One region of the Rhizobium beringeri genome, then DNA from elsewhere that is predicted to be linked to it. Evidence: predicted binding sites of a transcription regulator. Region 1 holds the regulator's gene; each other region holds the start of a gene.
The links. The regulator PhoB, encoded in region 1, activates phosphate uptake and scavenging genes when phosphate is short. The targets are predictions, from matches to a motif close to TGTCATNNANCTGTCAT.

Region 1 (2,269 bases):
AACTGGACAGACGAGCGGGTCGAGAAACTCAAGAAACTTTGGGCCGAAGGACTGAGCGCCAGCCAGATCGCTGCGCAGCTTGGCGGAGTCAGCAGAAACGCGGTCATCGGTAAAGTGCACCGGCTGAGCCTGCCGGGCCGCGCCAAGGCCGGCGGCACCAACACCGCGGCACGAACGCCGAAGCGCAATACATCGGCGCCGCGCGCGCCGAACTACACCTCACGGGTCGCCACTCGCACCGTTACCCGCCAGCAGGGCGCGACCATGCTGAAGGAAGAGATCGAGATCGAAACGATCGAGGAAATGGAATACGTGCCGAGAGGCAACGTGGTCGTGCCGATTTCCCGACGCCTCGGCCTGACGGAACTGACCGAACGCACCTGCAAGTGGCCGGTCGGCGATCCCCTGAAGGACGACTTCCATTTCTGCGGCTGCGAATCCCCCGACAATTCGCCCTATTGCAGCTACCACCAGAAGCTCGCCTACCAGCCGGTCAACGAACGCCGCCGGGCAGCAGCGCGGGCCAGCTGAGCGGCGTGACCATCGTTAGAATGCAGAAAACGGGCCGAGCGGCCCGTTTTTTTATGCGATTTTGGTTCGTACCGGTGGCTGCCCCTCATCCGGCTGCCGCTACCACCGGGGTCGAGCCACGGGTCTCGACCCGTCCTTCGGCCCCCTTAACCGGGGCGAAGGGGATATGCCGCGACCTCTCCATTCCCACTCACCTCTCATAGGGCACGGCCCCTCTCCCCGTTTTTACGGGGAGAGGGTTAGGGTGAGGGGCCGCCACTAGAGTGAACGGAATGGCAGTGGACTTGTCCCGAGCATGACGAAAGAGCCGTCGGCCGAGCGGCAGCCCTCAGGCTTCCATCGAATAACCGGCGCCGCGGACGGTGCGGATGACGTCCTGCATGTTGGAAAAATTTAGCGCCTTACGCAGGCGGCCGACATGGACGTCGACGGTGCGCTCGTCGACATAGATGTCGTGGCCCCAGACGCCGTCGAGAAGCTGTGAGCGGGAGAAGACCCGGCCCGGCGACGACATCAGGAATTCCAGCAGGCGGAATTCGGTGGGGCCGAGGCGGACTTCGCGGGTTTTGCGATGGACGCGATGGGTCTCGCGGTCGAGCTCGATGTCACCACATTTCAGGACCGTGGACAGCACCTCGGGACGGGCGCGCCGCAGCATCGCTTTGACGCGGGCAACGAGTTCCGGGGTCGAGAAGGGCTTGACGACATAATCGTCGGCGCCCGTCGACAATCCGCGAACACGCTCGCTCTCTTCGCCGCGCGCCGTCAGCATGATGATCGGCAGGCGCTCGGTTTCCGGCCGCATGCGCAGGCGCCGGCAGAGCTCGATGCCGGAGACGCCGGGCAACATCCAATCGAGGATGAGAAGATCGGGCGTGCGCTCCTGAAGCCGCATTTCGGCTTCGTCGCCACGAAGGATGGTATCGACCTCGAAGCCTTCCGCTTCGAGATTGTAGCGAAGAAGCACGCTGAGGGCTTCCTCGTCTTCAACAACTGCAACTCTCGGGATCATGCGTGTCGGTCTCCTCGCGCATGATCCTTAAATCGGGAGTGATTTAAGCACTGCATCCTGCGCAAAATCAGAATTGGCTGCGACCTCTTGCGCGCCCGGATGGGCGCGCACGCAAGCGGCGGGTGTGGGCGGTTATTCGGTGACCGCGCCGACGGTGTTGGCGCTGTCGTCCTTCGGACGGTCGCCTTCCGGCTGCGCGCCTGTCGTCATGTAAAAGATCGTCTCGGCGATGTTGGTGGCGTGGTCGCCGATGCGCTCGATGTTCTTGGCGCAGAAGAGAAGATGCGTGCAGCTGGTGATGTTGCGCGGATCTTCCATCATGTAAGTCAGGAGCTCGCGAAACAGCGAGGTGTACATCGCGTCGATCTCGTTGTCGCGTTCGCGGATCGCATTCGCCTTGTCGGCGGAACGATTGGTGTAGACATCGAGCACTTCCTTGAGCTGGACGAGCGCCAGCTCGGACAGATGCTCGAGGCCGCGGGCGAGCTTGCGGGGAACGCCGGTGCTTTGGACGGCGATGACGCGCTTGGCGGTGTTCTTGCCGAGGTCGCCAACGCGTTCGAGATCGGCGGCGATGCGGATCGAACCCATGATTTCGCGCAGGTCCGAAGCCATCGGCTGACGGCGGGCGATGGTGACGATCGCCTTGTCGCCGATTTCGCGTTCGGCGTGATCGAGGATCACGTCGTCCGAAATGACCTTCTGCGCCAGCGCGGTATCGCCGTT
Region 2 (2,269 bases), on a different contig from region 1:
GCCCGGCTTCCTGCCGAAGGGCGGATCCTGGTTGAGGTTATCCCAATAGGCCTGCGGCAGGTCGTCATATTTCCGAACCGTGCCATCTGAATTTTTCGGATACCAACGGCCGGGATCGCTGTCGCGCGTCGCGTAGAAGGAGACGACGTCGCGCAGCGAGTGGAAATAGCCGTTGTGGAAGAAGCTCTGCTTCAGCGCGACATTGCGCAGCGTCGGGGTGCGGAACAGGCCGCAATAGTCGCTGCGCCCGGCAAAGTCGGTGCGCTGAGGGCCGCAAAGACCGAGATCATGATAGTTCGGATCGTTGTTGGCCGGGATCGCCATGTTGCGCGGCGCGGCGAGCCCGAGGAAGCCGAAATCTGAAAATTGCGGCGGCTCGCCGTCATTGGCGGGTTCGCTCAGATGACAGCTCGAACAGTTGCCCTTGGCCGGGTCCTCGAACAGCTGCCGCCCGTGCAGCTCCTGCGCCGTCAGCGTCGCCTTGCCGGCGAGAAAGGCGTCGTAGCGGCTGGAATAGGGATAGAAATCCGGGCCGCTCTGTTCGAAGGTGGCGAGCGCCTCGGCGGCGGCATCGAAGGCATCCTTAGGATTGTCGAACACCGTCTCGCCGAATGCCGCCTTGATGTCGTCGGCATAGGCGGCCTTCTGCAGCTTCGCCACCACCTCGGCCGCATCCCTGTTGCCCATCTCGAAGGGCGAAAGCAGCGGGATCTTCGCGTGATCGGCGCCGTGATCGACCCGGCCGTCCCAGGTCAAGCCGCCCGTCGGGCCGTTGTCGACGCTTTCGTCGCCCTCGTCCTCGGAATCGTAATAATGCTCGGTGAAAGCAGGCACCGATTGCAGGTAACGCAGCGTCGGAACGGCGCGCAGCCCCGGCTGGTCCCGATGTTCGCCGCCCATTTCGATCGGTGTCGCCGATGCCGGGCCGAAGGCGTGACTGGGATCATGGCAGGACGCGCAGGCCTGAAGCCCCGAGGCTGAAAGAGAGGGATCTGAGAATATCTTGCGGCCAACTGCGGTCAGCGTTTCGGCCCGGGCGAAGGCGTCAGTGCGCGACATTGGCCCGGGATGCACGCCGGCGGTGGTCGCCGCGCTGCTTTGCCGCAGGGGAAGAATGGCAAGACCAAGCGCCACGGCACCCATGCTGACGGCCAAGCCGGAGCGCACAAGCCAGATGTTCTTCGTTGTCATGATAATGATTCCAATAAGTTAGTACTGGTTTCCGCCATGATCGAACCTCGCTGCAACAAATTGATGACGGCGATCCTCCTGCGGCATCACGGCAACCCCTGATGTCACAAAGTTGATAGACGGCCGGAATAGCGTCGAATTGCCCCCGAGCGTTCTCCGCTCCCTCTAGCCAACGCCCCCTAGCCATGAGGTACCCACGTGAAAAGACTGAAACTTCTCCATTCGATCTGTCTCGCCGGATCGGCCATCGTGCCGTTTGCGACGGCAGCCCATGCGGCGCCGGCCGGTTACGACAAGATCGACAATGTCGTCGTCATCTATGCCGAAAACCGCAGCTTCGATAATCTCTATGGTAGCTTTCCCGGCGCCGACGGGCTCTCGAACGCGACCGCCGATCGCGCCCGCCAGCTCGACCGCGACGGCCAGCCGCTATCCGAACTGCCGCCGGCCTGGGGCGGCCTCACCGCCAAGGGCGTGACGCCTGCCGTCACCGAGGCGCAGTCGGCCCATCTCGCCAATGCCTCCTTCGCGATCGACGATCCGAAGGGCTTCGCAGAGGCGCCTTCGGTCATTACCCGCGACCTCTGGCATCGCTTCTACCAGGAGCAGATGCAGATCGACGGCGGCAAGAACGACAAGTTCGTCGCCTGGGCCGATTCCGGCAGCCTCGTCATGGGTCATTACGACGGCTCCATCCTGCCGATGTGGCAGGTCGCCAAGAAATACGTCATGGCCGACAATTTCTTCCAGGGCGCCTTCGGCGGGTCGTTCCTCAACCATTTCGCGTTGATCTGCGCCTGCGCGCCCTATTATCCCAACGCCGACAAGAGCCCGGCCAAACCCACGATCGCCAAGGTCGACGCGGATGGCACGTCGCTGACCGTGGCCGAGAATGCCCCGAAGTCGGCGCTGGAGGGTGCACCGAAATTCGTCTCCGACGGCACGCTGACCCCCGACTTCTACGCCGTCAACACCATGCAGCCGCCCTACCAGCCGAGCGCCAATCCGCCGGCCAAGGACGGCGATCCGGCCTATGCTGATCCCGCCGCCGCAACGACGCTGCCGCCGCAACATGAGA
Region 3 (2,269 bases), 4.4 Mb from region 1:
CTGCTCAAGATGATCTACGGCAATTATGCCGTCGACACCGGCCAGATCCTCATCCGCCACGACGGACGCATCGTCGATCTCGCCTCCACCGATCCGCGCACCGTGCTCAACGTGCGGCGCAATACGCTTGGCTATGTCAGCCAGTTCCTGCGCACCGTGCCGCGCGTCGCGGCGATCGACGTGGTTGCCGAACCGCTGGTGGCACGCGGCGAGGCCACCGTCACGGCGCGGGAAAAGGCGGGCGCCCTGCTTGCCAGGCTCAATCTGCCGGAAACGCTCTGGCAGCTTCCGCCCGCCACCTTCTCCGGCGGCGAGCAGCAACGCGTCAACATCGCGCGGGGCTTCATCACCGAGCACACGATCCTGCTTCTCGACGAACCCACAGCCTCGCTCGATGCCAGGAACCGTGCCGTCGTCGTCGGCATGATCGCGGAAAAGAAGAAGGCGGGGGTGGCCCTTCTCGGTATCTTCCATGACGAAGAAGTGCGCGAAGCCGTCGCCGACCGCATCCTCGACGTCCAGCAATTCTCACCCAGAAAGATCGCTGCATGAGCCGCAAGCTGGGTATCGAGCCCTATTTTCATGAGACGGCATCCGTCAGCGATTCGACCTTCGGGCGCTATACGGAGGTCTCGGAACGCTGCCGCATCAGCGAGGCCACGTTCGGCGACTATTCCTACATCATGCAGGACGGCTCCGTCTGGTGTGCGACGATCGGCAAGTTCGTCAATATCGCCGCCGCCGTACGCATCAATGCCACCAACCATCCGACCTGGCGCGCGACACTGCATCATTTCACCTATCGCGCCGCCGACTATTGGCCGGACGGCGACATGGAGACGGACTTCTTCGCCTGGCGGCGCGCAAACCGCGTGACGATCGGCAACGACGTCTGGATCGGCCACGGGGCGACGATCCTGCCGGGCGTCAGCGTCGGCAACGGCGCGGTGATCGGAGCCGGCGCTGTCGTCTCGAAGGACGTTGCGCCCTATACGATCGTCGGCGGCGTGCCGGCAAAGCTCATTCGCGAGCGCTTTCCAAAGGAGATCGGCGAACGGATGGACAGGCTTTCCTGGTGGGATTGGGAGCATGACCGGCTGCGCCAGGCGCTCGCGGATTTCCGCAACCTGAGCGCGGAAGATTTCCTGTCCCGTTACGGTGGTTAAACCCCCGATATAGGGGCGGAGAATTGTGACAGGACTTACACAAATATGACATGTGAGGTTCATCAAGCGGGACTAATGCGATGCTGACCAAGGCCTGGATCGCAAGGGAAGAGCATGATGTTCGAGCTGAAGAATGTCACACGTCGTTTCGGAAAAAAGCTCGCCGTCGATTCCGTCACGCTCGCCATTCCTCAGGGCCAGATGGTCGGCATCATCGGCCGCTCCGGCGCCGGCAAGTCGACGCTGCTGCGCATGATCAACCGCCTTCAGGAGCCGAGCTCCGGCTCCATTCATTTCGCCGGCGTCGAGGTCTCCGGGCTTCGCGGCCAGGCGTTGCGCAACTGGCAGCGCGACTGCGCGATGATCTTCCAGCAGTTCAACCTGGTGCCGCGCCTCGACGTCCTCACCAATGTCATGCTCGGTCGCCTCAATCATCGCTCGACGCTTATGAGCCTGCTCAACATCTTCACCCGCGAGGAACGCGTGCATGCCATCGCTGCACTCGAACGCCTCGGCATCGAGCAGACGGCGCTGCAGGCAGCCGGCACGCTTTCCGGCGGCCAGCAGCAGCGCGTGGCGATCGCCCGCGCGCTGATGCAGAACCCGAAGATGGTTCTCGCCGACGAGCCGATCGCCTCGCTCGATCCGCTGAACGCCAAGATCGTTATGGATGCGCTGCGCGATATCAACGAGCGTGAGGGCATCACCGTCGTCACCAACCTTCACACGCTCGACACCGCCCGCAACTATTGTGAGCGCATCGTCGGCATGGCCGGCGGCCGCGTCGTCTTCGACGGCAAGCCCTCGGAGCTGACCGCGGAAGCGGTGAAGGAAATCTACGGGACGGACAAGGACGGCGCCGGCATCGACGAAACGGTGACCTCGACATCGATCAATATCGCCCCCGAGCGGGCAGACAATCAATCCGCCGGCACACAGCCGCTGGCGCTGGCCGGCCTCTGAGAGGCGGTCGCGATCGAGCGCCCGCGTCAAGGGCACACTTCTTCGTAACGGGAAGGCCGGGGACACCGGTCAATAGGAGAGAACATGTTGAAGAAAGCACTCTTTGCGGCAACGGCGCTCTTCGCGCTCGCCGGCGCTGC

Region 2: the regulator PhoB is predicted to act here: its motif matches at 1,244-1,260, upstream of ELH03_RS27445 (acid phosphatase).
Region 3: the regulator PhoB is predicted to act here: its motif matches at 1,201-1,217, upstream of phnC (phosphonate ABC transporter ATP-binding protein).

Annotation. Positions count from the first base shown of each region.
Region 1 covers NZ_SILG01000001.1:181,310-183,578, reverse strand. Annotated here, with positions in the region: gene ELH03_RS01000 (GcrA family cell cycle regulator) at 1-531, shown strand, start outside; gene phoB (phosphate regulon transcriptional regulator PhoB) at 860-1,543, opposite strand; gene phoU (phosphate signaling complex protein PhoU) at 1,676-2,269, opposite strand, start outside.
Region 2 covers NZ_SILG01000002.1:826,474-828,742, reverse strand. Annotated here, with positions in the region: gene ELH03_RS27450 (cytochrome-c peroxidase) at 1-1,191, opposite strand, end outside; gene ELH03_RS27445 (acid phosphatase) at 1,390-2,269, shown strand, end outside.
Region 3 covers NZ_SILG01000001.1:4,557,121-4,559,389, reverse strand. Annotated here, with positions in the region: gene phnL (phosphonate C-P lyase system protein PhnL) at 1-552, shown strand, start outside; gene ELH03_RS22570 (DapH/DapD/GlmU-related protein) at 549-1,166, shown strand; gene phnC (phosphonate ABC transporter ATP-binding protein) at 1,284-2,129, shown strand; gene phnD (phosphonate ABC transporter substrate-binding protein) at 2,214-2,269, shown strand, end outside.